DNA from 3 places in the Streptomyces sp. NPDC049879 genome. Region 3 is predicted to be linked to each of the others. Evidence: riboswitches for the same ligand, from Rfam matches in the RefSeq annotation. Region 3 holds a riboswitch; each other region holds the start of a gene.
What was found. Region 3 has a riboswitch for thiamine pyrophosphate ahead of thiC (phosphomethylpyrimidine synthase ThiC). Riboswitches for the same ligand answer to the same signal wherever they lie in the genome.

Region 1 (10,231 bases), on a different contig from region 3:
GGCGCGCGCCGCGGGGGTGTCCCGGGCGACCGTCTCCCGCGTGATCAACGGTGAGGCGACCGTCGATCCCCGGCTGCGCAAGCTGGTCGAGGAGGCCATCACGCAGACGCGCTACGTGCCCAACCGCGCGGCCCGTTCGCTGGTGACGCGGCGCACGGACTCGGTGGCGCTCGTCGTCTCGGAGCAGGAACAGCGCGACGTGACGGGCCCGTTCATCGGGCGCATCTTCACCGACCCGTACTTCGGCCGGGTGGCGGGCGGGCTGCTCGACGTGCTGCGCCCGCGCGGCGTGCAGGTGGTGCTGATGCTGGCGGACGACGAGGCGTCGCGCGCGCAGCTGCTCGGCTACCTCCAGCAGGGGCACGTGGACGGCGTGGTGCTGATCTCGTCGCACGCGGCCGATCCGCTGCCGGGGCTGCTCGCGGGGACGACGCTGCCCGCCGTGCTGGCGGGGCGCCCGCAGGCGGCGGCCACGGCGTCGCTGACCTATGTGGACTCCGACCAGGTGGCGGGGGCGCGGCTCGCGGCGGACCATCTGACGTCGATCGGCAGGCGGCGGCTGGGGACGATCGCCGGGCCGCAGGACATGCCGGTGGCGCAGGAGCGGCTGGCGGGCTTCCGCACGGCCCTTGAGGAGCGGGGGCTGCGTGATGTGGCCGTCGCCGAGGGGGACTTCACGCAGGCGAGCGGCGGTGACGGGATACGGGCGCTGCTGGCGCGGCGGCCGGATCTCGACGGGGTGTTCGTCGCGTCCGACCTGATGGCGCTGGGCGCGGTGACGATGCTGCACCGGCTGGGGAAGCGGGTGCCGGAGGACGTCGCGGTGGTCGGCTTCGACGACAGCAGTTCGGCGCTGGCGTCCGATCCGCCGCTGACGACGGTGCGGCAGCCCGTGGAGGAGATGGCCGCCGAGATGGCGCGGCTGCTGCTGCGGCAGATCGCCGGGGGAAGCGGCGACGGGGATGACGCGGGTGACGGCGCGGCGCCCGAACGGCCCTCGTCGTCCGTCCTGTTCCGTCCCGCCCTGGTGGTGCGCGGCAGCGCCTGACGCCGCCTCACCCCGCCTGGCACCACACGGCGCCGCCCCCGCCCCGCCCGGGGGGAGCCGGGCGGGACGGGGGCGGGATGGGTCACTGGTACACGCGGACGTAGTCCACCAGCATGCGCTGCGGGAAGACGGTCGAACCGTCCGGCGGTCCCGGCCAGTCGCCGCCGACGGCCGTGTTCAGGATGATGAAGAAGTCGTGGTCGAAGACCCAGGGCCCGACCGTCGTCTCCAGCTCCTCGCGGTCCACGGTGTGGATCACCTGGTCGTCCACCGTGAAGACCATGCCCTGGCTGTCCCACTCCACGGCGTAGACGTGGAAGCCGGCGCCCGCGGGCGTGGGCAGTTCGTACGACGAGCCGTAGCCGTTCCCGCCGTTGTACGCCGGGGCGTGCAGGGTGGAGTGGACGGTGTTGGGCTCGGAGCCTATGTGCTCCATGATGTCGATCTCACCGGTGTACGGCCACGGACGGCCCTCGTCGTAGAAGTCCGAGCCGAGCATCCAGAACGCGGGCCACATGCCGCGCGTGGTGGCGGTCTGGATGCGGGCCTCGACCCGGCCGTAGGTGAAGTCGAACTTGCTGTAGGTGTTGATGCGGCCCGACGTGTACTGGCAGGTGGTGCTGCCGCTCAGCGGGTCGGCGGGGCAGGACGAACCGGGGGTCTCCTCGCGGCGCGACTCGATGACGAGGTTGCCGTTGCCGTCCAGGAGCGTGTTGCGGTTGTCCGTGTAGATCTGCAGCTCGTTGTTGCGCCCGTTGCCGGGGTCGGCGCTCCACTTGGTCTGGTCGGGGATGCTCCCGGCCGCGCCCTCGAACTCGTCGCTCCACACCAGGGTGGGCGGGTCGGCCGGGTCCGGCGGGACCGGGGGCGCCTCGGGCGCGCCGCCGGTGCCGTAGACCTGGAACTCCCAGAGGGAGTAGCCGTACGGGCCGGAGCGCTGCGTGCCGTACATCCGGACGTAGCGGCCGGTGCCGCTGACGGCGATGTCCTCCTTGAAGCCGGTGCCGTTCGCCGTCTCGTGGATCGTCGTCCAGGTGGCGTTGTCGTCGGACACCTGGATCTGGTACGAGCGGGCGTACGCCGGGTCCCACTGGAGGACGACGCGGCTGATGTCGGCGCTGGCGCCGAGGTCCACGGAGATCCAGCCGGGGTCGGTCCAGCCGGTCTCGGCGGAGGTGGCCCAGCGGCTGGCGGGGTCGTAGTCGAACGCGCGCGCCGGGGTGCACTCCCAGCAGCTCCCGTCGTTCTGTGACGTGGAGGCCTGGGCGGGCTTGTTGTACGACAGCAGGACCTCGTCGGCGGCCGCCGAGGAGGGGCCCGCCAGGGCGACGAGGCTCACGACCGACGCGAAGGCGGCGGTCAGCGCTCCGGCGACGCGGCCTCGGCGCCGTCCGGTGCGTGGGGGGATGAGGTGCATGGTGGTGCTGTTCCTTCCCGTGGGGGGATGTGGGGGTAGTGGGGGTGGTGGGGTTCGGGCGGCCACGACGAGGGGCCGCGGGCGGACAGGCTTGTGGGGGTGGGGGGATGTGGGGAGTTGTGGGGGCGGGGGGCGCGTGGCGGGGCGGGGTGGGGCCCGGTCAGCCGCCGAGCGCGGTCAGTTCGTCGAGGAGTGCGGTGGCGGACGCGTCGAGGTCGGCGGCGAGCGCGACGGCCTCGGGGGCCTCCCCGGCGTCCTGCTCGCCGTCCGCGACGGTGACGGTCTGTTCGAGGAACTCCCTGACGAGCGCGCGGGCCTGCTCCTCGAACGCCTCGCCGTCCGTCGCCTCCAGGGCGGCGAGTTCGTCCTCGGTCACCATGCCCGGCATGTTGTGCCCGGCGTGCGGGTTCGTGTACGGCACGCCGTCCGCTTCGAGGAGGCCGTGCAGCGTGGCGAGGTCCTCCTCGCCCGCGGCGGCCAGCCCGGCCGCGAACTCGCCGAACGCCGGGTCGGCGGCGCGTTCCGTCACCAGGTCGAGCACCGGGCGCACCTGGTCGGTCAGCGGGATCATCAGCTGGACCCAGGCCAGGTCCGTGAAGTTGAGGACGCGGTCCTCGTCGGCCACGGTCGCGCTGGGCGACGCGGAGGCGGGCGGGGCGGTGGCGGGCTCCGTCGCCGGGGCGCCGTCACCCCCGTCCGAACCGCCGCCGCAGCCCGCGAGGAGCACGGCGGCCAGCAGGGTGCCGGCCAGGACACGGGCTGTGGCGGCGGTCGTCATGGGGTGCCTCCGGTTCCGGTGGTCGGACGATCAGGTCGGACGGGTCAGGACGGAGAGCCGTTCGCGCCGCACTTGATGATCGGGCGGATGCAGTCACGCACGCGCCGTTCCATCTCCGCGGTCGGCCAGGCGTTGAAGAAGTCTCCGTGCATCGTGTATCCGGGTCCTGATGCCAGGCGGAAGCCGGACGGGTCACCGTTCACGGGGTAGCGCAGTACCTGACGGAGCTTGGGCACGGCCACCGGGTGCGTGGAGGGGCAGGTGCCGCCCACGGGGTAGGCCATGTGGCTCTTGTGGTCGGGGGAGTCCAGGTCACGGCCGTTCCAGCACTGCGGGAAGTCGAGGTACGACTCCAGCGCCGTGCCGGCGGGGCAGTTGACGAAGTTCTGGGACGGGTTGACGTGCCCCGCGTGCAGACACGACCAGCGCGCGATGGTGCCGACGGGGCTGGTGGCCGTGGCGTTGCCCGCCACGATCTTCAGACCCTGCGGCAGCGCCTGGGTGCGGGCGATCGTCTGGTCGTTGACGCCCTCGCCGAGGTAGTAGAACGTCGCGCTCTGCGGCTCCACCGGCTGGTTGTTGACGAACAGCGTCGGCACCCAGTAGGAGGACAGGTCGATGGCCGGGTCACAGGTGCTGTCCGAGGCCAGGAGGTCGCTCAGGTTCGTGTACGCGTCCGTCACGGTGCTCCCGAAGAAGCTGTGCGAGTGGGACGCGCCCGGCAGGCCGGGGAAGATGATCGGGTCGTCGGGGCGCCGGTGGCTGAACTCGCACTCGGCCACGAACTCGGCGACGCGGACGACGTTCGGTCCGACGGCCGCCTGCGACTGCTCGTTCTGGGCCGCGCGGCCCGTCGATCCGGTGAACAGCTGCGAGGCGACCACGGCCGCCACGGCGAGGACGGCCAGGAACGCCTGCCATGGCGGGCGCCGGACTTGGGTCAGGTTCACGGGCTCTCCTTACGAGTGGGGGGTGACTTCCGCGCTGGGCGCGCGGCCGTCAGAGAGCGCTCTCTGAGGCCGGACACTAAGAGCGCCCCAAGAGAGCGTCAAGGAGTCCCGCACATTCCCGGAACTCGCCTGTCATTTCCCGGACATGGGGCCGGGACGCCGCCGGGACCGCCCCGGGGCCCGTCCCCCGCCCGCCGCGCGCGGCCCCGGCGTACTACGCTGGCGGCCGAGCGTAAACACCCACGGGAGTCCGGCGCACCGGGCTGAGAGGGAGGCGGGCGGCCTCCGACCGTACGAACCTGATCCGGGTCATTCCGGCGAAGGGAGGAGTCGCGTGGACACGCGCGCACCCACGGCGTACGACGCGGTGGTCGTCGGCGGCGGCGTCATCGGGCTGGTGACGGCCTGGCGGGCGGCGGGGCGCGGCCTGCGGACCGCCGTCGCGGACGCGCGGCCGGGCGGCGGGGCGGCGCTGGTCGCGGCCGGGATGCTCGCGGCCGTCACCGAGCTGCACCACGGCGAGGAGGCGCTGCTCGACCTCAACCTCGCCTCGGCCGCCCGCTGGCCCGCCTTCGCCGCCGAACTGGTGGACGCGGCGGGCGCGGACGTCGGCCACCGCGCCCGCGGCACGCTCCAGGTGGCGCTCGACGCCGACGACCGCGCCCAGTTGCGGGAGCTGCGGCTCCTCCAGGAGCGCTGCGGCCTGGACACGCAGTGGCTGACGGGCCGCGAGTGCCGCCGCCTCGAACCGATGCTCGCGCCCGGCGTACGCGGCGGCGTGCGCGTGGACGGCGACCACCAGGCCGATCCGCGCCTGCTCGTGGCGGCGCTGCTGACGGCGTGCGAACGGGCCGGGGTGGCGCTGCACCGCTCGGACGCCGCCCGGCTCACCGTCTCGGGCGACCGCGCCACCGGCGTCGTCCTCGCCGACGGCACGCGGCTCGCGGCCGAGCGGACGGTCCTGGCGGGCGGCTGCCGCAGCGGCGATCTGGCGGGGCTGCCGCCCGAGGTGGCGGTGCCGGTGCGGCCGGTGAAGGGGCAGGTCCTGCGGCTGCGCATGCCGGACACGCGGCAGCCGTTCCTGTCGCGGACGGTCCGCGCGGTCGTGCGCGGCGAGCAGGTGTACCTGGTGCCGCGCCGCAGCGGCGAGCTGGTGCTCGGCGCGACGGTCGAGGAGCGCGGCATGGACACGGAGGTGACGGCGGGCGGGGTCTACGGGCTGCTGCGCGACGCGCACGAGCTGCTGCCGGGACTGACCGAGCTGCCGCTGGCCGAGGCACGCGCCGGGCTGCGGCCCGTGAGCCCGGACAACGCCCCGCTCCTCGGCCCGACCGCCCTGCCCGGACTGCACCTGGCGACCGGCCACGGCCGCAACGGCGTGCTGCTCGCGCCGGTCACGGGCGACGCCCTCGCCGAAGCGCTCACCACCGGCGAACTGCCCGCCGAGGCCCGCCCGTTCGGCGCGCGGCGCTTCGACCACGACCACCGGGAGGTACCCGTATGACCGGCCGCGAGGCCACCGGCGGCATCACGCTGTGGGTGAACGGGGAGGCACGCGCGTACGCCCCCGGCACGACGCTCGCCGCCGTCGTCGGCGAGCTGAGCCGGGCGCCGTCCGGCATCGCCGCCGCCGTCAACGAGGCCGTGGTCCCGCGCGGCCGGTGGCCGGTCACGGCCCTGGCGGACGGCGACCGGATCGAGGTACTGACCGCCGTACAGGGAGGCTGACCCCATGTCCGACCCCACCCCGGACACGACACCCGGCGCGACACCGGACGAGCCGCTGGTCCTCGGCCCGCTGCGGCTGGAGTCCCGGCTGATCATGGGCACGGGCGGCGCGCCGAGCCTCACCGTCCTGCGCGACGCGCTCGCCGCCTCGGGCACGGGGCTGACGACCGTCGCGATGCGCCGCCTCGACCCGAACACGCGCGGCTCGGTCCTCTCCGTGCTGCGCGACCTCGGCATCCCCCCGCTGCCGAACACGGCAGGGTGCTTCACGGCGGGCGAGGCCGTGCTGACGGCGCGTCTTGCGCGCGAGGCGCTGGGCACCGACCTGGTGAAGCTGGAGGTCATCGCGGACGAACGGACGCTGCTGCCCGACCCGGTGGCGACCCTGGAGGCCGCCGAGACCCTGGTGGACGACGGCTTCACCGTCCTGCCCTACACGAACGACGACCCGGTCGTCGCCCGTCAGCTGGAGGAGATCGGCTGCGCGGCCGTCATGCCGCTCGGCTCCCCCATCGGCTCGGGGCTCGGCATCCGCAACCCGCACAACTTCGCGCTGATCACGGAGCGCGCCCGCGTCCCGGTGATCCTCGACGCGGGCGCGGGCACGGCTTCCGACGCGGCCCTCGCCATGGAACTGGGCTGCGCGGGCGTGATGCTCGCGTCGGCGGTCACCCGGGCGCAGCGCCCGGTGGCGATGGCGCGGGCGATGCGGCACGCGGTGGAGGCGGGCAGACTGGCCCGGCTGGCGGGCCGTATCCCCAGGCGGCACTTCGCGTACGCCTCCTCGCCGGTGGACGGGATGGCCGCGCTCGATCCCGAGCGTCCGGCGTTCTCCTCCTAGATATACGATCCGGTGCACCTGGCCGAGAGTGATGTGCCGGGTGCACCGCGCATCGCTCCCTGGGGGGACCCGTATGTCCACTGCTCCGCCTCCGCCGTCCGACCCCGACAGACCCGCGCCGCCGGTCACCGGCGCTCCCGGCGCCGCGCCCCCTTCCCCTTACTTCCCTCCTCCTCTCCCCTCCCCTCCTTCCTCTCCTTCCGCTCCCTTCCCGGCCGCCCCCTCCTTCGCGTACGGATGGCAGCCGCCGGTACGGCGGGGCACGGACCTGGGGCTGATCGCCCTCTGCCTGAGCCTGCCGGCGTTCCCGCTCGGCCTGCTGCTCGGTGTCCTGGCGCTGGTCAGGGGCGAGCGGGGCGACAGGACCGGGCGGGGGCAGGCGGTCGCGGCGATCGCCGTGACCGGCGGGCTGATCGCCGTGCTCGCGGTGGCGATACCGGCGGCGGCGTTCGACCGGCCCTCGCGCGACGGGGTGACGGCCCGCGGCACGGGCGAGACGGTGCTGCTGGACGACCTGGTCGCGGGTGACTGCTTCGACGCGTCGCTGCCCGCCGGGGAGACCGGCGACGTCGACCTGGAGGTGACCCGCCGCGCCTGCGACGTCCCGCACATGGCCGAGGTCGTCGGCACGGTCGCGGTGCCCGTGGACGGCGGACGGAGCGACACCGAGACGGTCGGCGCGTGCCTGCCGCTCGTCGGCCCCTACGTCGTGGACTTCTGGGAAGTGCCGCTCGACGCCGCCCTGTTCTTCTACACGGACCGGGTCACGTCCGGCGGGCGGGAGGACGTGCTGTGCACCCTGGAGCTCGGCACCGGCGACATGCTGACCGCCCCGCTGCGGGGCGACCGCGCGGACTTCGACGCCGAGCAGCTGGCCTATCTGGACGCGACCGGCCCGCTGGAGGCGGAGATCTGGGACCAGCCGGTCCCCGGGGACGGCCTGTCCGCCCAGCGCGCGTGGGCCCGGGAGATGGGCGAGGCGGTGGTGGCGGACGGTGCGGCGCTCGCCGCCTCCGAGTGGTCGGCCCCGGCGGCGCCCGCCGTCGAGGCGCTGGTCGCGGCGCGGGAGGCCGGGGCGTCCGCCTGGGACGACGCGGCGGCGGCGGACAGCCAGGAGGCGTTCGAGGCGGCGGTGGTGGCGGCGTACGACCGGATCGGCATCGACGAGGAGTGGGACGCGCGAACGGCGCTGGGGCTGACCCTCGGGGAGTGACGGCCGCGCGGTTCGTCACCGTTCCGTTCCGGTACGGCCCCGTGTACGCGGTGACGGGCGGGGGCCGTTCGGGCGGCTCGTAGACTGGGGCGTCGTGGACACCACACTTCACGACCCGCTGATCGGACAGCTCCTCGACGCCCGCTACCGGGTGGACGAGCGGATCGCGGCGGGTGGCATGGCCACGGTCTACCGGGGGTTCGACACCCGGCTCGACCGCGTCCTCGCGCTGAAGGTGATGCATCCGTCCCTCGCGGCGGACGCCGCGTTCGTCGAGCGGTTCATCCGCGAGGCCAAGGCCGTCGCGCGGCTCGACCACCCCAATGTCGTCGGCGTCCTGGACCAGGGCAGGGACGGCGCGTACGTCTTCCTGGCCATGGAGTACGTCGCCGGGTGCACGCTGCGGGACGTCCTGCGCGGGCACGGCGCGCTCCAGCCCCGCGCGGCGCTCGACATCGTCGAGCCGATGCTCGCGGGCCTCGCCGCCGCGCACGTCGCGGGCCTCGTCCACCGGGACATGAAGCCGGAGAACGTGCTGATCGGCGACGACGGCCGCGTCAAGGTGGCGGACTTCGGGCTGGTCAGGGGCGTGGACGCGCACACGTCCGCCACCACGGAGGGGCTGCTCGGCACGGCGTCCTACCTGGCGCCGGAGCAGATCGAGGGCGGCGCGGTGACCGCGCGGTCCGACGTGTACGCGTGCGGCGTCCTGCTGTACGAGGCGCTGACCGGCGCCAAGCCCCACACCGGCGACTCCCCCGCCCGCGTGCTGTACGCCCACGTGCACGAGGACGTGCCCCCGCCGTCCGAGCGCGTCCCCGGGCTGGCCGAGGGGCTCGACGGGCTGGTCGCCACGGCCGCCGCGCGCGACCCGCTGGCCCGCCCGGCGGACGCGGCGGCGCTGCTGGTCCTGGTGCGGATGGCGCGCGCGGCGCTGTCCGACGCGCAGTTGGACGCCGTCCCGCCGGGGCACCGCGAGCCGGAGCCGGACGGCGCGGCGGCGGGCCCCGAGGACAGCACGCGGATCGTGCCGCGCCCGGCCGGTGCGGGTGGCGGTGACGGGACGGACCGCACCGAGCTGTTCGACCCGCCGCCGCCCGGCGGCCCGTGGCGCCGGCTGTCACGGCGCGGCCGCGTGTCGGTGATCGTCGCGGCGGTCCTGCTCGTCCTGCTCGGCACGGGCGTGTGGTACGTCAACTCGGGCCAGTTCCTGCGGACTCCGGGGGTCTACGGGGTGGCGCAGGAGGAGGCCGTGGCGACGCTGGAGGATGCCGGGCTGCGGGTGGATCTGGAGCGGGGCTTCTCCGAGACGGTGGAGGAGGGCCATGTCATCTCCACCGATCCGGAACGGGGCGAGCGCGTCCGCCGCAACAGCACCGTGCACGTCACCGTCTCGCAGGGCCCCGAGGTCGCGGTCGTGCCCGACCTGCGCGGCGTCCCGCTGGACGACGCGCGGCGTCAGCTCGGCGAGGCCGGGCTGACGGAGGGCGAGGTGCGGCGGGAGTTCTCCGACGACGTCGAGCGGGACGCCGTGCTCGGCACCGACCCGCCCGCGGGCCGTGAGCGCCGCCCCGACTCCCCCGTGGACCTGGTGGTCAGCCGCGGGCGCCCCGTCACCGTGCCCCGGGTCATCGGGATGGCGGAGGACGAGGCGCGCGAGACGCTGGAGGACGCCGGGTTCGACGTGGACGTCGATCCGGACGCCACCTGGTCGGACGAGGACGCGGGCGACGTGGCGGGCCAGTCCCCGCCCGGCGACGACGAGGCGGCGGAGGGCGACACCGTGACGCTCGTGCTGTCCAAGGGCCCGGAGATGGTGGACGTGCCCGACGTGCGCGGCATGGAGGTCGGCGAGGCGCGCGACACGCTGGAGGACGCCGGGTTCCGGGTGAACGTGAACCAGCTCTTCTTCACCGGGACGGTCTTCAACCAGTCGGTGCACGGCGAGGCCGCGCCGCGCGGCTCGACCATCACCGTCTGGGTGCGGTAGGCGCCCGCACGCCCGGCCGTGCGCCGGGACCGAAGTCCCGTGTTTTTCCGGGCCTTTCGTCCCGGCGCGTCACGGGACTTCCGTCCCTGGGAATCCTCGGTGAATGCCGCCGTGGTCCCGATCCGGCTTCTCCCGCCCTTTTCGGCCATCCCGCGTAATCCCGGCACCGGAACACGGACGGCCCCGGAAAAGCCTGTGACGCCGGTCATAGGAGCTGGATCACATACGAAAGTACTTAGTGCTCGAACGGGTGCCGGAATCCCGTT
Region 2 (10,231 bases), on a different contig from region 3:
CCCCGCGCCGGTGCGCGGGCACGCCCGCCTGGTCCTGCCCGGCCAGGCGGATCGTCCCGGCGGCGACGCCGGTGAGGCCCGCGACGGCGCGCAGCAGCGTGGACTTGCCGCTGCCGCTCGGGCCGAGGACGCACACCGTCTCGTGCTCGGCGACGGTGAGGCGCACGTCCTGGAGCGCGGTGCGGGAGACGGCGCGGCCGCCGTACGCGACGGTGACCCCGTCCACGTCGAGCAGCGGGTGCGAGGCGGTCATGGCGTCGTCCTCTCGGCGGGACGCAGGCGTTCGAGGGCGAGCAGTGTGACGGTGCATATCAGCATCAGGACGGCGCTGAGGGCCATCGCCTGCCCGTAGTTGAGGGCGCCGGGGCGGCTGAGCAGCCGGGCGACGGCGACCGGGAGGGTGGGGTTGTCGGCGCGGGCGATGAAGACGGTCGCGCCGAACTCGCCCAGGGACACGGCGAACGCGAAGCCCGCCGCGACGAGCACCGCGCGCCGTACGAGGGGCACGTCCACCTCGCGCCACACCCGGGCGGGGGACGCGCCCAGCACGGCGGCGGCCTGCCGCAGCCGGTCGTCCACGGCGCGCAGCACCGGCAGCAGGACGCGGACGACGAAGGGCACGCCGACCAGCGCCTGCGCCAGGGGGACGAGCAGCCAGGACGACCGCAGGTCGAGGGGCGGTTCGTCCAGCGTGATGAGGAAGCCGAAGCCGACCGTCACGGCGGAGGTGCCGAGCGGCAGCATCAGCAGCGCGTCGAAGCCGCGCAGCAGGCTGCCGCCGCCGCGCCTGGCGAGGGCGGTGGCGGCGAGCGCGCCGACGACGACGGCGATGGCCGTGGCGACGGCGGCGTAGCGCAGCGAGGTGCCGACGGCGGACCAGGGGGCGGTGACGAACGTGCCGCCTTCGGTGGTGAACAGCGAGCTGTAGTTGCCGAAGCCGTAGCCCCCGCCGGGCACGGACAGGGACCGTTCGAGCAGCACGCCGAGCGGGAGGAGCAGCAGCAGCGCGATGACCGTGAGGACGGCGCCCAGCGTGACGCGTTCCGCGGCGCCGCGCGGGCGGCGGGCGGTCGTCGCCGGGTCCACGAGACTCAGCGCGGACTCCGTCCTGCGGGTGAGCAGCGCCTGCACGCCCAGCAGTACGGCGACCAGGGCGAACTGGAGGAGGGTGAGCACGGCGGCGGTCGGCAGGTCGAGCAGCTGCGCGGTCTGCCGGTAGATCTCGACCTCAAGCGTCCCGTTGCGCGGCCCGCCCAGGATCTGGACCACACCGAAGGACGTGAAGGTGAACAGGAACACCATCACGGCCGCCGACGCCACCGCCGGGGTCAGCGCGGGCAGCGTGACCCGCAGCCACGCCGCGCGCCGCGTGGCGCCCAGCATGCGCGCCGCCTCCTCCTGGCGCGGGTCGAGCTGCGACCACAGCCCGCCGACGATGCGCACCACCACCGCGAAGTTCAGCGACGCGTGCGCCAGCAGGATGGCCCACACCGACTCGTCCAGGCGCACGCCCCACCAGTCGTCGAGCAGCCCGCCGCGCCCCACCAGCGCGAGGAACGCCGCACCGGTCACCACGGTCGGCAGCACGAACGGCACGGTCACCGCCGCGTGCAGCACCCGCCGCCCGGGGAACCGCAGCCGGGCGAACACCCACGCCGCGGGCAGCCCCACGGCCAGCGTCAGCAGCGTGGACGCGGCGGCCTGCCAGACCGTGAACCACAGGATTCCGGCGGTGTCCCCGTCGCCCAGCACCTCGCCCACACGCCCGAGGTGCCAGGCGCCGTCCTCCCGCAGCCCCTGCCCCACGATCGCGGTCACGGGATACAGGAAGAAGACGGCGAGGAACGCGACGGGCCCCGCGAGCAGCGCGAGCCGTACGGCGGTGGCCCGGCCGGTCACCTGACGACCAGCGAGGTCCACTCGTCGATCCAGCCGTCACGGCCCTCGGCGATCTCCGCCGGGTCCATCGTCACCGGATCGTCGACGGTGACGCCGTACCGCGTGTACTCCTCGGGCAGCGCCGCGTCGGGCAGCACCGGCGAGACGAACATCTGCAGCGGCATGTCCTCCTGGAAGTCCCTGCCGATCAGGAAGTCGAGCAGCGCCCGGCCCCCCTCGGGGTTCTCGGCACCCGCCAGCAGCCCGGCGAACTCGACCTGCCGGAAGCAGGTCCCCGTGGACACGCCGGTCGGCGCCTCGTCCGGCCGCTCCTCGCCGCCGTAGACCACCCCGGCGGGCGGGCTGGAGGCGTAGGAGACGACCAGCGGCCGGTCACCGCCCTGTCCCGAGCCGGAGAACCGCTCGTTGTACGCCTGCTCCCAGCCGTCCACGACCTCGACGCCGTTGTCGGCGAGCTGCTGCCACCAGTCCTGCCAGCCGTCCTCGCCGAAGGTGGCGACGGTCGCCAGGAGGAAGCCGAGGCCGGGCGAGGACGTCGCGGCGTTCTCCACCACGAGCAGGTCGCGGTAGGCGGGGTCGGTCAGGTCGGCGAACGTCTCGGGCGGGTCGATGCCCTCCTCGGCGAACCACGCGCGGTCGTAGTTGACGCAGATGTCGCCGGTGTCCACGGGCGTGACGCGGTTCTCGTCGTCGAGGCGCAACTCAGCCGGTATCGCGTCCAGGCCCGCCGCCTCGTACGGCTCGAACACGTCCTCGTCCAGCGCGCGGGACAGCAGCGTGTTGTCCACGCCGAACAGCACGTCGCCCTGCGGGTTGCCCCGCGAGAGCACCGCCTGGTTGACGACCACGCCCGCGTCGCCGCCGCGCAGGACGTTCACGCGGTAGCCCGACTCCTCCTCGAAGCGGGCGAGGACGTCGTCGGAGACGAGGAACGAGTCGTGCGTGACCAGCGTCACCTCGCGCGAGCCGCCGCCGTCACCGCCGCCCGCCTCGTCGCCGCCGTCGTCGCCGCTGCCGCAGGCGGTGACCAGGCCGAGGGCGAGGGCGAGACCGCATATGCCCAGTGTCGCGGTGCGCTTCATGGTGCCGCCTTCTTCGCGCGGGCGCGCGCGGGCAGCACGAGAGTGGTTCCGAACTTCCTACCCGGCATGACCCGGGCGAGGTTCGAGGGTCTGCGGCCGTTGCCGCACTCTCAGCGCTGCGAGCGCTCCCCTGTCGGAAAGATGAAAAATTACTGGCCAACGATAACAGCCGCCGGTCAGACCCGCTCCGTCGCCGCCAGCTGCCCGCAGGCCCCGTCGATCTCCTGGCCCCGGGTGTCCCGCACCGTCACCGGCACGCCGTGCGCCTCCAGCGCGGCGACGAACGCCCGCTCGTCCTCCGGGCGCGACGCCGTCCACTTCGAGCCGGGCGTCGGGTTCAGCGGGATCAGGTTCACGTGCGCGCCGCGCCCCTTGAGCAGCCGGCCCAGCCGGTCGGCGCGCCACGCCTGGTCGTTGATGTCCCTGATCAGCGCGTACTCGATGGAGACGCGGCGGCCGGACTTGTCCGAGTAGTCCCAGGCCGCGTCGAGGACCTCGCGGACCTTCCAGCGCGTGTTGACCGGCACCAGGGTGTCGCGCAGCTCGTCGTCCGGCGCGTGCAGCGACACCGCGAGCCGGCAGGAGAAGCCCTCGTCGGCGAAGCGGCGCATGGCCGGGACCAGGCCCACCGTCGAGACGGTGATCCCGCGCTGCGACAGGCCCACGCCGTGCGGCGCCTCGTCCGTCAGGCGGCGGATCGCGCCGGTCACGCGGCGGTAGTTGGCCAGCGGCTCGCCCATGCCCATGAAGACGATGTTCGACAGCCGCGCCGGGCCGCCCGGCACGTCGCCGTCGCGCAGCGCCCGCATGCCGTCCACGATCTGGTGGACGATCTCGGCGGTCGACAGGTTGCGGTCGAGCCCCGCCTGCCCGGTGGCGCAGAACGGGCAGTTCATCCCGCACCCGGCCTGCGACGAGACGCACATGGTGACCCGGTCCGGGTAGCGCATCAGCACCGACTCGACCAGCGTGCCGTCGTGCAGGCGCCACAGCGTCTTGCGGGTGGCGCCCTCGTCGCACTCGATGTGCCGCACCTCGGTCATCAGCGGCGGCAGCAGCGCCTCCGCGAGCCGCCCGCGCGCCGCGGCGGGCACGTCCGTCCACTCCGCCGGGTCGGCGGTCCAGCGGCCGAAGTAGTGCCGCGACAACTGCTGTGCGCGGAACGGCTTCTCGCCCAGCGCCACGACCGCCTCGCGGCGCTCCTCGGGCGTGAGGTCGGCGAGGTGCCGCGGCGGCTTCTTGGCGCCGCGCGGCGCGATGAACGTGAGCTCTCCAGGTGCAGGCATGGTCCTGCCAGTGTCGCAGATCGCCCGGCCGGCTCAGCCCGCGCCGACGAAGGCGAGGAACAGCAGCCACACGACGGGCGCCGTGGGCAGTATCGAGTCGAGCCGGTCCATGATCCCGCCGTGCCCCGGCAGCAGGGACCCCATGTCCTTGATGCCCAGGTCCCGTTTGATCATCGACTCCCCCAGATCGCCCAGGGTCGCGCTGACCGAGACGCCGAGGCCGAGCACCAGCCCCTGCCACCACGTCCCGCCGTCGATCAGCAGCGGCATGACGACCGCGCCGGCCGTCATCGCGAACGCCACCGCGCCCGCCAGGCCCTCACGCGTCTTGCCTGGGCTGATGCGCGGCGCCAGCTTGTGCCGCCCGAAGCGCCAGCCCACCGCGTACGCGCCGGTGTCGCTGATCACCGTCAGCAGCAGGAACGTCAGCACGCGCCACGAACCGTCGTCCGCGCTCAGTATCAGCGCCACGAACGTCGCCATGAACGGCACGTACAGCGCGACGAACACCCCGGCCGTCACGTCCCGCAGGTAGTTGTCCGGCGGCCGGAGCATCCGCCACACCAGGACGGCCACACCCGTCAGCGCCATCGCGATCCACGCGCCCTCGGACCCGCCGAGGTAGCCGGCCACGACCATGGCCGCGCCGCCCACCGCCAGCGGCGGGAGCGGCACGTGGATGTCCTTGCGCTCGGCGAACCGTGTGGAGAGTTCCCACAGGCCGACGACGACGGCCACCGCTATGACGCCGACGAAGACCGGCTTGTAGACGAAAAGCGCGGCGACCACCACCGCCCCGAGGCCGAGCCCGACCCCGACCGCCGCACGCAGGTCACGGCCCGCGCGCTTCCTGGGCTGCTGCTCCGTCATAGGCCGAGTCTGCGCCGCCGGGACCGGTTCGCGCGCGGGACCCGCCGGGGCGGGCGGCGCGGCCTGGGGCTGCGCGACGTAACCGGTGGCCCGGGGCGGTCCCCAGGATGAATCGTTCACGGGAGGGTGCGTCCTCGTCCTCACTGTGCGGGCGCCGGCCGGGCCGCACCCGGCCGGTCGTCGGGGTCAGACTTCGAGCAGCTCGGCTTCCTTGTGCTTCAGCAGCTCGTCCACCTGGGCGACGTACTTCGCGGTGGTGTCGTCCAGCTCCTTCTCGCCGCGGCGCCCCTCGTCCTCACCGACCTCGCCGTCCTTGACGGCCTTGTCGATGGTCTCCTTCGCCTTGCGGCGGACGCCGCGGATGGAGATCTTGGCGTCCTCGCCCTTGGTGCGGGCCACCTTGATGTACTCGCGGCGCCGCTCCTCCGTCAGCTCGGGGAAGACGACGCGGATGATGTGGCCGTCGTTCGTCGGGTTGACGCCGAGGTCCGAGTCGCGGATGGCCTGCTCGATGTTGCGCAGCGCCGACTTGTCGAACGGGGTCACCACCGCCATCCGCGCCTCCGGCACGGAGAAGGAGGCGAGCTGCTGGATCGGCGTCTTGGTGCCGTAGTACTCGGCAACGATCTTGTTGAACATCGCCGGGTGCGCACGGCCGGTACGGATCGCGGCCAGGTCGTCCTTGGCGACGCCTACGGCCTTCTCCATCTTCTCCTCGGCCTCGAGGAGGGCTTCTTCGATCACCACGTGCTCCTGGTTCGGTGTGTGGGAGGCTGCTCAGGCCCGGCGGCCCTGGCTGTTGACGAGTGTGCCGATCTTCTCACCCTTTACCGCACGGGCGATATTGCCTTCCGTGAGCAGCTCGAACACCAGGATGGGCAACTGGTTGTCCCGGCACAGGGTGATGGCGGTCGAGTCGGCGACCCGCAGGTCGCGTGTGATCACCTCGCCGTAGTCCAGGGCGTCGAACCTGACGGCGTCGGCGTTCTTCGCGGGGTCGGAGTCGTAGACCCCGTCCACCCCGTTCTTTCCCATCAGCAGCGCCTCGGCGTGGATCTCCAGGGCGCGCTGGGCGGCGGTGGTGTCGGTGGAGAAGTAGGGCATGCCCATACCGGCGCCGAAGATGACGACCCGGCCCTTCTCCAGGTGCCGCACGGCCCGCAGCGGGATGTACGGCTCGGCGACCTGGCCCATCGTGATGGCGGTCTGGACGCGGGAGTCGATGCCCTCCTTCTCCAGGAAGTCCTGGAGTGCGAGGCAGTTCATCACGGTGCCGAGCATGCCCATGTAGTCGGAGCGCGCCCGGTCCATGCCGCGCTGCTGCAGCTCGGCGCCGCGGAAGAAGTTGCCGCCGCCGATGACGATCGCGATCTGCGCGCCGTCCCGTACGACGGCGGCGATCTCCCGCGCCATCGTGTGGACGATGTCGGGGTCGACACCGAGCCCGCCGCCGCCCGCGAAGGCCTCTCCCGACAGCTTCAGCAGAAAACGCCGCGGTTTGTCGTCCTGGTTCATGGCACTCTCCTCGGGCACACACCAAGGAGGCCACTGCCGGCGGTTCCGTGTGCGGTTCCGTCCGTGCGGTGGCCTCCTCGTCACAACTACGGTCGTCCCGGCCGGTGCACAGCCTGCGGCCCGACGGACTTCCGCCCGACAATAGCCGGGCGGAGTCCGTTCCGTCGCCGACGGCGCGGCGGCGCGAGGCGGCGGGGTCAGGCGCCGACGCGGAAGCGGGCGAAGCCCTTGAGCGTCACACCGGCCTCGGTCAGGACCTTGCCCACCGTCTTCTTGTTGTCCTTGGCGAAGGGCTGGTCGAGGAGGACGTTCTCCTTGAAGAAGCCGTTCACCCGGCCCTCGACGATCTTCGGCAGGGCGCCCTCGGGCTTGCCCTCCTCGCGCGCGGTGGCCTCGGCGATGCGGCGCTCGTTCTCCACCGTCTCGGCCGGGATGTCCTCGCGGCTCAGGAAGCCGGGGGCGAAGGCGGCGATGTGCTGCGCGACGTCCTTGGCGGCCTGCGCGTTCTCCTGGTCCAGCTCGACCAGGACGCCGACCTGCGGCGGCAGGTCGGGGCTGGTGCGGTGCAGGTAGGAGGCGACGTAGGCGCCGGAGAACTGCGCGAAGCGGTCGAGGACGATCTTCTCGCCCAGCGACGCGTTCGCCTCGTCCACGTAGGTCTGCACGGACTTGCCGGGCTCGATCTCGGAGGCGAGCAGCGCGCCGAGGTCGGCGGGGGCGGTGGCGAAGACGTGCTCCGCGATGGCCTCGGCCACGACCTGGAACTTCTCGCCCTTGGCGACGAAGTCCGTCTCGCACTTCAGCTCGACCAGGGCGCCGCGGGTGCTGTCCTCGGCGAGGCGCACGACGACCGCGCCGTTCTCGGCGGTGCGGCTCTCGCGCTTGGCCACGCCCTTCTGGCCCTTGACGCGCAGGATCTCGACGGCCTTGTCGACGTCGCCCTCGGCCTCGTCGAGCGCCTTCTTGCAGTCCATCATGCCGGCGCCGGACAGCTCACGGAGCTTCTTGACGTCGGCGGCGGTGAAGTTCGCCATGGTTACTGGATTCTCTTCCGGAAGTCGATCGGATCGCTTGGCACTCGCTCGGCCGGGCGCACGGGGGGGCGGGCGGAGTGGTCCGCCCGCCGCCGCCGTACGCCCGGCCGTCGCTCTGTTCCGCGTCAGGCCTGCTCGGCGGGAGCCTGCTCGGCGGGGGCCTGGGCCTCCTCGGCCGCCGGGGCGGCGGCCTCGGCGGCGGGCGCCTCGGCGGCCGGGGCCTCGGCAGCGGGGGCCTCGGCAGCGGCCGGCTGCTCGCCGGCCTGCTTCTCCTCGCCGCGCTCGAGCAGCTCGCGCTCCCACTCGGGCAGCGGCTCGCCGGCGGGCTTCTCGCCCTCCTTGGCCTCGGTGGCGACACCGGAGCGGGAGATCAGGCCCTCGGCGACGGCGTCGGCGATCACACGGGTCAGCAGGGTGACGGAGCGGATCGCGTCGTCGTTGCCCGGGATCTTGTAGTCGACCTCGTCGGGGTCGCAGTTGGTGTCCAGGATCGCGACGACCGGGATGTTGAGCTTGCGGGCCTCGCCGACCGCGATGTGCTCCTTCTTGGTGTCCACGATCCAGACGGCGCTGGGCACCTTCTGCATGTCGCGGATACCGCCGAGGGTGCGCTCCAGCTTCGCCTTTTCGCGGGAGAGGACGAGCAGCTCCTTCTTGGTGAGACCGGAGGCGGCGACGTCGTCGAAGTCGATGGCCTCCAGCTCCTTGAGGCGCTGCAGCCGCTTGTGGACGGTCGAGAAGTTGGTGAGCATGCCGCCCAGCCAGCGCTGATTGACGTAGGGCATGCCGACGCGGGCCGCCTGCTCCGAGATGGCCTGCTGCGCCTGCTTCTTGGTGCCGACGAACATGACCGTGCCGCCGTGGGCGACGGTCTCCTTGACGAACTCGTAGGCGCGGTCGATGTACGACAGCGACTGGAGCAGGTCGATGATGTAGATGCCGTTGCGCTCGGTGAAGATGAAGCGCTTCATCTTCGGGTTCCAGCGGCGGGTCTGGTGCCCGAAGTGGACGCCGCTCTCCAGCAGCTCCCGCATCGTGACGACGGCCATGGCCGTTCTCCTTGTGACACTCGGTTGTCAGCGCCGCCCGGCCGGGCGGCGCCCCTGACGCCCCGGCGCGCTGAGCCTGGAGCCGCCGCGCGCGGCGGGCGGTTCCGAGGACCGAGGTGCGCGGCCACCGAGGCGCCGGGGCCGGGTGGACCGGCCGGCGGGTGCCGGGGTGGCGGGGCATGCGAGGTCGATCCGGGGCTGCCGGATCGCCACCAGAAGTGTACGGGACGGGGAGGACCCGGGGCGACAGAGCGCTCACGCACGGATGGTCACCCGCAGGGGTGACGGAGTTGTCCACATCCGCCGGGTTTTCCACCAAGATCCACTTCTTCCTCGGGGCCGGGCCATCGTCGGGGGCGGAGGTGATGCGGGATGAACCGGCGAGGTGCGCTGGGCCGCTTCGGGGAGGACGTCGCCGTACGGCGGCTGTGCGAGGCGGGACTGACCGTGCTGGAGCGCAACTGGCGCTGTCCGGCGGGCGAGATCGACGTCGTGGCCAGGGAGGCGGCGGCGGACGGGGCGCTGGTGGTCTGCGAGGTGAAGACCAGGAGGAGCGGCGGCTTCCAGCATCCGATGGCCGCGCTGACGCCCGGCAAGACGCGGCGTCTGCGGGAGCTGGCCGAGTGGTGGCTGAGCGAGCGGTGGCTGCCGGAGCACGCCGCGCCGCCGTCCGGCGGTGTGCGGATCGACCTGCTGGGCGTGCTGGTGCCCCGGCGGGGCGCACCGGTCGTGGAGCACGTGCGGGGGGTGGCGTGATGGCGTTCGCGCGGACCTGTGCCGTGGCCCTGACCGGGGTGGACGGCGTGGTGGTCGAGGTGCAGGCCGACCTGGAGCCGGGGGTGGCCGCGTTCTCCCTGGTGGGGCTGGCCGACCGGTCGCTGTCCGAGAGCCGCGACCGGGTCCGTGCCGCGGTGGTCAACTCGGGTGCGGAGTGGCCGCAGAAGAAGCTCACGGTGGGGCTGAGTCCGGCGGCGGTGCCGAAGCACGGCTCGGGCTTCGACCTGGCGGTGGCGTGCAGTGTGCTGGCGGCGGCGGAGCGGATCGATCCGCGGGCCATCGCGGACCTGGTGATGATCGGGGAGCTGGGGCTCGACGGGTGGGTGCGTCCGGTGCGCGGCGTGCTGCCCGCCGTCCTGGCCGCCGCGAACGCGGGGTACCGGCAGGTCGTCGTGCCCGAGTGCGTGGTGGCGGAGGCGTCGCTCGTGCCGGAGGTGGCGGTGCTCGGCGTGCGCAGCCTGCGCCAGCTGATCGCGGTGCTGGCCGACGAGCCGGTGCCGGAGGAGCCGGGTCCGGGTGATCCCGGCGGCCCGCCGGGGATGGCGGGTGGCGTGGGGTGGGACTGCCCGCCGACGGCGGGTCTCGCCTGGCTGACGGCTGACGAGCGGCGGCCCGACCTCGCCGAGGTGGCGGGGCAGCGGGTCGCCAGGCGGGCGCTCGAAGTGGCCGCGGCGGGGCGGCACCACCTCCTTCTCAAGGGGCCGCCCGGCGCGGGCAAG
Region 3 (10,231 bases):
CAGCGCGGCGAGGGTCTCGGTGACGAGGCGGCTGAGCGGGTAGGGCAGTTCGGCGTCCAGCTCGGCCGCGGCGCGGGCCGTCGCGTCCCACTCGGCGCCGAGCCGGGGCAGCAGCGCCTCGGCGCGCGGGGTCAGCCGCACGATGCGCTGGCGCGCGTCGTCGCCGGGTACGAGGGTGACCAGGCCGTCCCGCGCCATCTGCGCGACGGTCTGGCTGGCCGCCGAGTGCGTGACGCCGGTCGCGCGGGCCACGTCCCGGATCGGCAGGTCGCCGGCCGCGGCGAGGGCGCGGACGACGGGGGCGTGGCGCGGGCGGAAGCCCGGCAGGCCGAGGTCGGCGTAGACGGCCTCCACGTCGCGCTCCAGCGTGTCGAGGAGGAGCCGCAGCCGGGTGCCGAGGAAGGCCGGGCCCGTGGCGGGGCCGGGGGGCGGGGCGGTCATGCGCGCTATTCTAACAGTGCTGTTATATAAGCGCTGTCACGATATGGCACGGGCAGAAGGAGCGGACACATGGGCGGGACCAGCGGCATGCTCGACGTGGGCGACGGCAACCACATGTACTGGGAGGTCCACGGCAATCCGGCCGGCAAGCCCGCCGCCGTCGTCCACGGCGGCCCCGGCTCGGGCCACAACCCCGCCGGACTCCGCCGCTTCGACCTGGACCGCTACCGCGTCGTCCTCTTCGACCAGCGCGGCTCGGGACGCAGCACCCCCCACGCGAGCGACCCCGCCACCGACATGCGGCACAACACCACGGCCCACCTGATCGCCGACATGGAACGCCTCCGCGCGCACCTCGGCATCGACCGCTGGCTGCTCTACGGCGGCTCCTGGGGCTCCACGCTGATCCTCGCGTACGCCGAGGAGCACCCCGAGCGCGTCTCCGAGATCGTCATCGCCAGCGTCACGACGACCCGGCGCTCCGAGATCGACTGGCTCTACCGGGGCGTCGGCCGCTTCTACCCCGAGGCGTGGGACCGCTTCCTCGCGGGCGCGCCCGGCACCCCGCGCGACGGCGACGTGGTGGGGGCGTACGCGCGGCTGCTGGAGGACCCGGACGAGGCGGTGCGCGCCAGGGCGGTGGCCGACTGGTGCGCGTGGGAGGACGCGGTGCTGTCGGGCGAGACGGCGGCGGGCGGCCCGGCGCCGTTCGGCGGCCGTCCGCCCGCCGACCGCGTCGCGCTCGTCCGCGTCTGCACGCACTACTTCTCGCACGGCGCGTGGCTGGAGGAGGGCGCGCTGCTGCGGGACGCGCACCGGCTGGCGGGCATCCCCGGCGTCCTGGTGCACGGGCGGTTCGACATGGGCGGGCCGCTGGGGACGGCGTGGGAGCTGGCGAAGGCGTGGCCGGACGCGCGGCTCCTCGTCACGGAGGGAGCGGGGCACCTGGGGAACGAGGAGAGCCGCGCGTATGTCTCCGCGGCCCTCGCGGAGTTCGCCGAGCGCGGTTGACAGCGGTTTACGGACATCGCGCCGGGAACGCGATGTCCGGCCGTCGCCGGTGCCGGGCGGCGCGCGCCAGCAGGATCGTCCGCATGAAGGAGAACGAATTCGCGGGCCGTACGGCCCTGGTGACCGGTGGCGGACGAGGCATCGGCGCGGCGGTGGCGCTGCGCCTGGCGGACGGCGGCGCGGACGTCGTCGTCACCTACCTCAGGGACAAGGACAGCGCGCAGGCTGTCGTGGGAGAGATCGAGCGGCTCGGGCGGCGCGCGTTCGCCGTCCAGGTGGACAGCGCCGACCCGGACGCGGGCGAGCGCGCCGTGGCGGCGGCGGTCGAGCACACGGGCCGCCTGGACATCCTGGTGAACAACGCGGCCGCGTTCCCGGTCGGCGACCTGGCGGACCTGGACGCCGCCGCGTTCGAGGCGACGGTCGCGGCGAACATCCGCACCCCCTACCTCGCCTCACGCGCCGCCGCGCGGCACATGGCCGAGGGCGGGCGGATCATCAGCATCGGCAGCAACGTGGCCGAGCGCACCGTCTTCCCCGGCTTCACGCTGTACGCGCTGAGCAAGTCGGCGCTCACCGGCATGACCAAGGGCCTGGCCCGCGACCTCGGGCCGCGGGGGATCACCGTCAACCTCGTCAGCCCCGGCGCGACCGACACGGACCTCAACCCGGCGGACGGGCCGAACGCGGCGACGATCAACGGGTTCACGGCCCTGGGACGGTTCGGGACGCCGGACGAGGTCGCGAGCACGGTGGCGTTCGTCGCGTCCGCCTCGGCCGCGTACATCACCGGCGCGACGCTGCACGCGGACGGCGGCTTCACCATCTGACACCCGCGCCCCCCGCATGGCCCGGCGGTCTCTCCCGCCGGGCCGTACGCGGTTCAGGAGGCGCGCTCCTCCAGCCGGGTGCCGTCGCGGCGCGTGACCGACATCAGCTCGCTCGGCTCGTCCAGTCCGATGCGGTGCCAGCGGCCCCGGGGGACGACCACGCCCTCCCCCGCGCGCAGCCGCACCGTCTCCCCGGCGTCGCCGTCGCCCGTTCCCCTGAAGTGGAGGCGCACGCCGCCGCGCAGGCAGCACACCGCCTCGTCCGCGTCCGGGTGCATCTCCCAGTGGTCGGCGTGGACATCGGCGTCGGTCGCCACGCGGAACGCGGCGAGCTGCCATGCGTCGGAGCCGTCGCCCGTCATGCGGCGCTCGGCGGCGTGGACGCCGCCGTCGGGGTGGAAGCGCAGCGCCGAGGCGAAGAGGTCGAAGGGCGGTGTGGTCATGAGGGGATTCCTTCCAGTTGTTTCTCCGAAGGGGCGGCGGTCCCGCCGTCCCGGTGGCGCCGGGGCAGTACGGCGACCGCCACGGCCGCCGCGACCACGAACAGCGCGGCGGCGGCAGCGAGGCCGAGCGCGTAGCCGTCGTTGAGCGCGCCGGGCCCCGTGGCCGCGCCGGTGCGGTGCGCGGCGACGGTGGCGAGCACGGCGAGGCCGACGCAGCCGCCCAGCTGGCGCGAGCTGTTGAGGAGGCCGGACGCCATGCCCGCCTCCCGGGCCGCGACGCCGGTGGTCGCGGCGGCGGCGACCGGCGCCAGGACCAGCCCCGCGCCCGCGCCGGTGACGACGGACGGGCCGAGCACGTCCGTCAGGAAGCCGCCGTCCGGACTGATGGCCGCGAACCACAGCAGACCGGCGGCGGCCAGCAGGGCGCCGGGCACGAGCGGCGCGCGCGGGCCGCGGACGGACGTGACGCGGATGGCGGCGAAGGTGCCCGCGACCATGGCCGCGGAGAACGGCAGGAACGCCAGGCCCGTCGCCGCGGCGCCCATGCCGAGGACCTGCTGCATGTAGAGGGACACGAACCAGAACGCCGTGAACTGCCCGGCCGCGGCGAGGAACACCAGCACGTTGGCCCCCGCGACCCAGCGGCTCCGCAGCAGCCCGAGGCGCAGCAGCGGCGTGGACGACCGCGACTCGGCGAGGACGAAGGCGGCGAGCAGTACGGCCGCGGCGGCGAGCGTCGCCCACGTGACCGCCGAGCCCCAGCCCTCGGCGTCGGTGCGCACGACGCCGAACACCAGCAGCCCCGTTCCGCCGGTCGCGAGGACGGCCCCGAGCACGTCCATCCGCTCCCGCGCGCCGTGCCGCGCGTCGGCGGGCACACCGGCGGCGGTCAGCGCGAGGGCCGCCGCGACGACGGGCAGGTTGACGAGCATCACCCACCGCCAGCCCGCGTACTCGGTCAGCAGCCCGCCCGCCAGGACGCCGAGCGCGCCGCCCGCCGCGTTGACGGCGCTCCACACCCCGAGCGCGCGGACGCGCCGGGGGCCCTCGGGGAAGGTCGTGGTCAGCAGCGCGAGCGCGGCGGGGGCGGCCGCGGCGGCCCCGAGGCCCTGCCCGGCGCGCGCCGCGACCAGCTGCCAGGGCGCCTGCGCGAGCCCGCCCGCCAGCGAGCACACGCCGAAGACGGCCAGGCCGCCGACGAAGACGCGGCGCTTCCCGTACAGGTCGCAGGCGCGGCCGCCGAGCAGCAGGAAGCCGCCGAACGCGAGGGCGTAGGCGTGGACGACCCACGACAGGCCGAGCGGCCCGAAGCCGAGCGTGGCGCGGATCGCGGGCAGGGCGACGTTGACGACCGACATGTCGAGTGCGAAGACGAACTGGGCGACGGCCGCGGCGGCCAGCACCGCGCCGGGGCGCCCTCTTGCGTTTCTATACATGTATAAAAAATAGCCCGGGAGTCCGCCGCTGTCGATGCCGGGGGGATCATGAGGGCATGCCGCCACCGTCCGAACCCCGCAGAACGCCCGGCCGCCCCCCGCGCATCTCCCGCGACGAGGTCGTCGGGACGGCACGCCGGATCGTCGACGAGGAGGGCGTGGACCGGCTGACCATGCGCCGGCTGGCCAAGGAGATCGGCAGCACGCCGATGGCGCTCTACCACCACGTCCGCGACAAGGACGAACTGCTCGTCCTCCTGCTGGACGACTACGCCGCCCGCGAGCTGCGCCGCCCCGACATGCCCGCCGCGCCGCGCGACCGCGTGGTCGCCGCCGCGGACGCGATCCACGGCGCGCTCGCCGCCTGCCCCTGGATCGTCGAGGTCCTGACCGCCGACGACCTGATGTCCGCCTCCGCGCTGTGGTTCGTCGAGCAGATCATCGACGGCCTGGTCGCCGCCGGGCTCTCGCCCGAGCAGGCCGTACGCGGCTACCGCGCGATCTGGTACTACACGGCCGGGGAGATCGTCGTGCGGACGGCGGCGGCCGGGCGGCGCGCGGCGGGGGGCGACACGTACCGGGAGCGCGCCTTCGCCGCCGTCGACCCGGGCGAGCTGCCCCGCCTCGCCTCGGTGGCGGAGCGCTGGCTGCCGCTGACCGCCGAGGACACCTACGCGGAGGGCCTCGCCGCCCTGGTGGACGGCCTGCTCGCCGGCGGGGTCAGCGGGCGGCCGGTCCGGGGGCGGTGAAGCGTTCGCGCGCCGCCGGGACGCCGATGCCGCGCCAGCGGAAGGGGATGCCGCGCGCGAGGCGCAGGTCGGCGGAGTCCATCAGCTGGAAGTGCAGGTGGGGCTCGGTGGAGTTGCCCGAGTTGCCGCAGCGCGCGAGGAGCTGCCCCGCGCGGACGCGCTCGCCCGGCCGGACGGCCAGGGAGCCGCGCCGCAGGTGGGCGTACAGGGCGTAGGTGCCGTCGCCGAGGTCGAGCAGGACGTGGTTGCCGACGATCCAGTACGGGCCGCCGAGGGTGCGGACCAGGCCTTCGGCCAGCAGGTACGCCATGGCGGGCCACGAGTTGCGGCTGAGGTGGTCGCGGCGGCGGTGCCCGGCGCGGACGACGGTCGCGTCCGCCACCGCGTACAGCGGCTCGCCGTACGCGGGGAAGGCGGCGTTCCGGCGCGTCGGTGGCCACCAGCCGAACGACGGGCGGGGCCGGTCGTCCCGCTCGGCGACGATGTCGATCGCGTACGCCTGCCCGAGCGCCCGGGTGCCGTGGCTGGGGACCTTGTCCGCCGGGCTGTTCAGCGCGGACCACGTGCCGGTGACCGGCGGGGCGACCTCCACGGGCTCCGGTGCGGTGGCCGGCCCGGGCACCAGCTTCCGCGCCAGGGGCGGCAGCAGGACGGCCAGGACCAGCGCGGCCCAGGTGACCGGTTCGAGGGCGGGGGCGTCGGCGAAGGTGTCGGCCACCGCGAGGACGATGAACGCCCACCACAGCGTCTGGCCCAGGCCGGCGAGTATGCGTGTCAGGGCGTGCATCGTCCGGTGCTCCTTGCCTTGCTCAGGACAGCGCGGCGGAGAGGACCACGAGCAGGGGAACGACCCGCTGCGGCGGCACCTCGTGCCGTCCTCTGGCCGCCGCGTGCAGCCAGCCGGCGGTCGTCAGCAGCCGCAGGTGATGGTAGATCTGGCCGCTGGTGCCGAGCCCTTCCAGGGCGGTCAGCTCGGCGACGGTCCGCCGCCCGGCGAGGATCTCGCGGAGCAGCCGCAGCCGTACGGGGTGCCCGAGCGCCGCGAACACGTCGGCGGTGTCCGTCCATTCGGCCGCCAGCAGGTCGCCCGTCGTCCGGCCCCACTGCCACTCGACGTGCTCGTCCGTGGGCAGCCGGACGGCGCCGGTGAACAGCACGCCGCCGTCGGGCGTCTCGGGGTCGTCGGCCATCAGGGACTTGAGCGCCTCCAGCGCCCAGAAGGGGTCCCGGGACGGCGGGGTCCCCTCCGCTCCGCCGTCCCCGGGCGCCTGCGGGGACGGCGCGTCCCGGCGCTCCAGCTCCGCCACACGCCGTTCCAGCGCGGCGACGCGCTCGTCCAGGTCCATGGCGAGAGACTACGTAACTACGTAGTCTTTGTAAAACGGCGGCCGATCCGGCATCACCACAGCCCCCTGGCCTCCCTCAGGGACACGAACGCGGCGGTCGGCGACGACCGGCTGGTAGGACACCGCGTCCCGGTCCGGCGGGAGCGACCGCCGGACCGGGACGGAGCGGGGGTCGGCTCAGTCCGTCAGCGGCAGGTAGACGCGGTTGCCGGAGCGGGCGAACTCGGCGGACTTCTCGGCCATCCCGGCCTCCGCCTCCGTCATCTCGGCGAGCGTGCCCCCGTGTTCGCGCCTGATGTCCTGCGAGATCTTCATCGAGCAGAACTTCGGGCCGCACATCGAGCAGAAGTGCGCCGTCTTCGCCGGTTCGGCGGGGAGCGTCTCGTCGTGGAACGCGCGGGCCGTGTCCGGGTCGAGCGCCAGGTTGAACTGGTCCTCCCAGCGGAACTCGAAGCGCGCGTCGGACAGGGCGTCGTCCCAAGCCTGGGCGCCCGGATGCCCCTTGGCGAGGTCGGCGGCGTGCGCGGCGATCTTGTACGTGATGACGCCGGTCTTCACGTCGTCCCGGTTCGGCAGGCCGAGGTGCTCCTTCGGCGTGACGTAGCAGAGCATCGCCGTGCCCCACCACGCGATCATCGCCGCGCCGATGCCCGATGTGATGTGGTCGTACGCGGGCGCGACGTCCGTCGTGAGCGGCCCGAGCGTGTAGAACGGCGCCTCGTCGCAGATCTCCTGCTGGAGGTCGATGTTCTCCTTGATCTTGTGCATCGGGACGTGCCCGGGGCCCTCGATCATGGTCTGCACGTCGTGCGCCTTGGCGATCGCGTTCAGCTCGCCCAGCGTGCGCAGCTCGGCGAACTGCGCCTCGTCGTTGGCGTCCGCGATGGACCCGGGGCGCAGTCCGTCACCCAGGGAGAACGTGACGTCGTACGCGCGCAGGATCTCGCACAGCTCCTCGAAGTGCGTGTAGAGGAAGCTCTCCTGGTGGTGCGCCAGGCACCAGGCGGCCATGATCGAGCCGCCGCGCGAGACGATGCCCGTCTTACGCCGCGCGGTCAGCGGTACGTATCGCAGCAGAACGCCCGCGTGGACCGTCATGTAGTCGACGCCCTGCTCCGCCTGCTCGACCACCGTGTCGCGGTAGATCTCCCATGTCAGCTCCTCCGCCCTGCCGTTCACCTTCTCCAACGCCTGGTAGATCGGCACGGTTCCCACCGGTACGGGCGAGTTGCGTAGAATCCACTCGCGTGTCCGGTGGATGTCGCGGCCCGTGGACAGGTCCATGATCGTGTCGGCGCCCCACCGGGTCGCCCACGTCATCTTCTCCACCTCCTCGTCCACGGACGAGGTGACGGCGGAGTTGCCGATGTTGGCGTTCACCTTCACCAGGAAGTTCTTCCCGATGATCATCGGCTCGGACTCCGGGTGGTTCACGTTCACCGGCAGGACGGCCCGGCCCGCCGCGATCTCGTCGCGCACGAAGGCGGGTGAACGGTTCTCCCTGAGCGCCACGTACTCCATCTCGGGGGTGATCTCCCCGCGCCTGGCGTACGCCAGCTGCGTGACCGCGGGCGTCCCGTCGGCCCGCCGCTCCTCGATCCACGCGCCGCGCAGCGGCGGCAGGCCGCGGCGGACGTCGGTCTCGACCTCCGGGTCCGTGTACGGCCCCGAGGTGTCGTACAGCGTGACGTCGGTCCCGTCGGTCAGGTGCACGCGGCGCACCGGCACCCGCAGATCGGGGCGCGAACCGGTGAGATATCCCTTGTGTGATCCGATGGCGGACACGTCGGACGTGCGTGTGTCGTGCGAGGTCATTCGACCCACTCCCTACGCCGGCATTACCCGGTAACAGGTTCGGCGGTCGGCGCGGCTGCAGCGCCCTCTCAGCCCCGTGCCCGGAGCTCCCGCGATGTGCTTGGTCAGCGGTCCCACGCTAGCCCGCGCCGGGGTGTGCTGAACAGGGCGCCGTGATTCTTACGCGATGATCGGAGCGTGAGCCGACTCGACGACCAACCCCCGGGCCCCCCGCACCCCCCGGCGCACGGGCACGCGCACGGGCACCAGCACGGCCCCGCCGCGCCCGTCTCGGCACGGCTGCGCAAGGTGATAGCGGCGGTGCTGATCCCGTTCGCCGCCGTCATGGCCGCGGGGCTCGTGCTGCTGTGGCCCGGCGGGACACCGGAGCAGGACGGGCACACGGGCGTCGGCTTCGACCAGCAGACCGAGCAGGCGCGCGTCACCGAGGTCACCGAGACCCCGTGCGAGGAGCTGGGCGTGCAGGTGCCGCGGGGCAACCCCGGCGAGTGCGAACGGGCCACCGTCGAGGTCACCAGCGGCCCGGACGCCGGACGCACGTTCACCGAGGTCGTGCCCCCCGACGCGACGCAGCGGTACGACGTCGGCCAGGAGGTCGTCGTCGCCTACGCGCCCGACGCCCCCGAGGAACTCCAGTACAGCGTCCGCGACGTGGACCGGCAGCTGCCGATCCTGCTGCTCGCCGCCATCTTCGCGCTCGCCGTCGTGGTGGTCGGGCGGCTGCGCGGGCTGCTGGCGCTCGTCGGGCTCGGCGTGAGCTTCGCGGTGCTGACCCTCTTCATCCTGCCCGCGATCCTCCACGGCTCGAATCCCCTGGTCGTGGCGGTGATCGGCGGCAGCGTGATCATGCTGACCACCCTCTACCTGACGCACGGGGTGAACGCGCGCACGTCCGTCGCCGTCCTCGGCACGCTCGTGTCGCTGCTGCTCATCGGCGCGCTCGGCTCGCTGTTCATCGGCTGGGCGCACCTGACCGGCAACACCGACGAGCAGACCGGCCTCGTCCACAGCCTCTACCCGGGCATCGAGGTGCGCGGCCTGCTGCTGGCGGGCATCCTGATCGGCTCGCTCGGCGTGCTGGACGACGTCACCGTCACGCAGACGTCGGTCGTGTGGGAGCTGAAGCAGGCCGACCCGTCGGCGGGCTGGCTCACCCTCTACCGCTCCGGCATGCGGATCGGCCGCGACCACATCGCGTCGGTGGTGAACACCCTGGTGCTGGCGTACGCGGGCGCGGCCCTGCCGCTGCTGCTGCTGTTCATGATCGCCAGGGCCGGTGTGAGCAGCGTCGCGTTCAGCGAGCTGGTGTCCGAGGAGATCGTGCGGACCCTGGTGGGGTCGATCGGCCTGGTGGCCTCGGTGCCGGTGACGACGCTGCTGGCGGCGCTCGTGGTGAACGCCGACCGGCCGCCGTCGGCACCGGCCGCGGCCGCGCTGCCCGCGCAGGCGGGCGGCGGCGGGACGGCTACCAGCCGCCACCGGAGGAGGAAGAGGAGGAGGTGACCTTCCTGACGACGAAGATCAGGAGCGCCACCAGCGCGGCGAACAGCAGCACACGGAACAGCAGCCCGACGACCCATGCGAGCACCGTGATCAGAATGCCGCCGAATACGACCAGGGCGATGGCGGGGATGGCGATCCACCGCACCCACCATGGCAGGGTCTTGAACGCTTCCTTCATTTCTCCGGGGCTCCTGTTCGACAGCGTCGGTATCGGTACATGCGCGCTCCGACGTGTCCGAGCTTAGGTCCGCCCACCGGCGGACGGGAGGGCGGGAAGCCCCCGTCTGCCCCTGACCGTCCCCTGACGTGACCCTGAGACCCCGGGACGCGCACGCCGCGCTCAGCCCTCCGGCGGCGAGAAGACCACCATCACGCGGATGTCCTCGGTGATGTGGTGGAACCGCGCCTGCACCCCGGCCGGGACGAACACCACGCTGCCGCGCGCCACGGTCGTGGTCTCCTCGCCGACCGTGAGGGAGGCCCGGCCGCTGAGGACGAAGTTCACGACGTCCTGGCGCTGGGGGCGCTGTCCGTCCTGCTGCCCGGCGTCCAGCGCGTAGAGTCCCGCCGACATCGTGCGCTCGTTCAGGAAGCGGAGGTACGCGCCGTCGTGCGCCATCCGTTCGGCCTCCAGCTGATCCAGCCGGAATTCCTTCA

Region 1: another riboswitch for thiamine pyrophosphate. It lies ahead of thiO (glycine oxidase ThiO); the one in region 3 lies ahead of thiC (phosphomethylpyrimidine synthase ThiC).
Region 2: another riboswitch for thiamine pyrophosphate. It lies ahead of ACIBPC_RS30170 (thiamine ABC transporter substrate binding subunit); the one in region 3 lies ahead of thiC (phosphomethylpyrimidine synthase ThiC).

The regions. Positions count from the first base shown of each region.
Region 1 is NZ_JBITKT010000001.1:1,182,923-1,193,153, reverse strand. It holds gene ACIBPC_RS05585 (LacI family DNA-binding transcriptional regulator) at 1-1,048, shown strand, start outside; gene ACIBPC_RS05580 (family 16 glycosylhydrolase) at 1,131-2,465, opposite strand; gene ACIBPC_RS05575 (DUF305 domain-containing protein) at 2,626-3,243, opposite strand; gene ACIBPC_RS05570 (DUF1996 domain-containing protein) at 3,288-4,193, opposite strand; TPP riboswitch at 4,426-4,537, shown strand; gene thiO (glycine oxidase ThiO) at 4,528-5,697, shown strand; gene thiS (sulfur carrier protein ThiS) at 5,694-5,921, shown strand; gene ACIBPC_RS05555 (thiazole synthase) at 5,926-6,762, shown strand; gene ACIBPC_RS05550 (hypothetical protein) at 6,836-7,975, shown strand; gene pknB (Stk1 family PASTA domain-containing Ser/Thr kinase) at 8,070-9,965, shown strand.
Region 2 is NZ_JBITKT010000012.1:83,494-93,724, forward strand. It holds gene ACIBPC_RS30160 (ABC transporter ATP-binding protein) at 1-253, opposite strand, end outside; gene ACIBPC_RS30165 (ABC transporter permease) at 250-1,920, opposite strand; gene ACIBPC_RS30170 (thiamine ABC transporter substrate binding subunit) at 1,896-2,981, opposite strand; TPP riboswitch at 3,018-3,123, opposite strand; gene rlmN (23S rRNA (adenine(2503)-C(2))-methyltransferase RlmN) at 3,158-4,267, opposite strand; gene ACIBPC_RS30180 (phosphatidate cytidylyltransferase) at 4,301-5,257, opposite strand; gene frr (ribosome recycling factor) at 5,324-5,881, opposite strand; gene pyrH (UMP kinase) at 5,915-6,652, opposite strand; gene tsf (translation elongation factor Ts) at 6,850-7,686, opposite strand; gene rpsB (30S ribosomal protein S2) at 7,812-8,735, opposite strand; gene ACIBPC_RS30205 (YraN family protein) at 9,108-9,491, shown strand; gene ACIBPC_RS30210 (YifB family Mg chelatase-like AAA ATPase) at 9,491-10,231, shown strand, end outside.
Region 3 is NZ_JBITKT010000002.1:360,965-371,195, reverse strand. It holds gene ACIBPC_RS08620 (MarR family winged helix-turn-helix transcriptional regulator) at 1-441, opposite strand, end outside; gene pip (prolyl aminopeptidase) at 511-1,452, shown strand; gene ACIBPC_RS08610 (SDR family NAD(P)-dependent oxidoreductase) at 1,536-2,282, shown strand; gene ACIBPC_RS08605 (cupin domain-containing protein) at 2,336-2,725, opposite strand; gene ACIBPC_RS08600 (MFS transporter) at 2,722-4,161, opposite strand; gene ACIBPC_RS08595 (TetR/AcrR family transcriptional regulator C-terminal domain-containing protein) at 4,218-4,910, shown strand; gene ACIBPC_RS08590 (M23 family metallopeptidase) at 4,882-5,697, opposite strand; gene ACIBPC_RS08585 (ArsR family transcriptional regulator) at 5,720-6,256, opposite strand; gene thiC (phosphomethylpyrimidine synthase ThiC) at 6,434-8,071, opposite strand; TPP riboswitch at 8,063-8,174, opposite strand; gene ACIBPC_RS08575 (YibE/F family protein) at 8,249-9,574, shown strand; gene ACIBPC_RS08570 (DUF5326 family protein) at 9,537-9,752, opposite strand; gene ACIBPC_RS08565 (cupin domain-containing protein) at 9,915-10,231, opposite strand, start outside.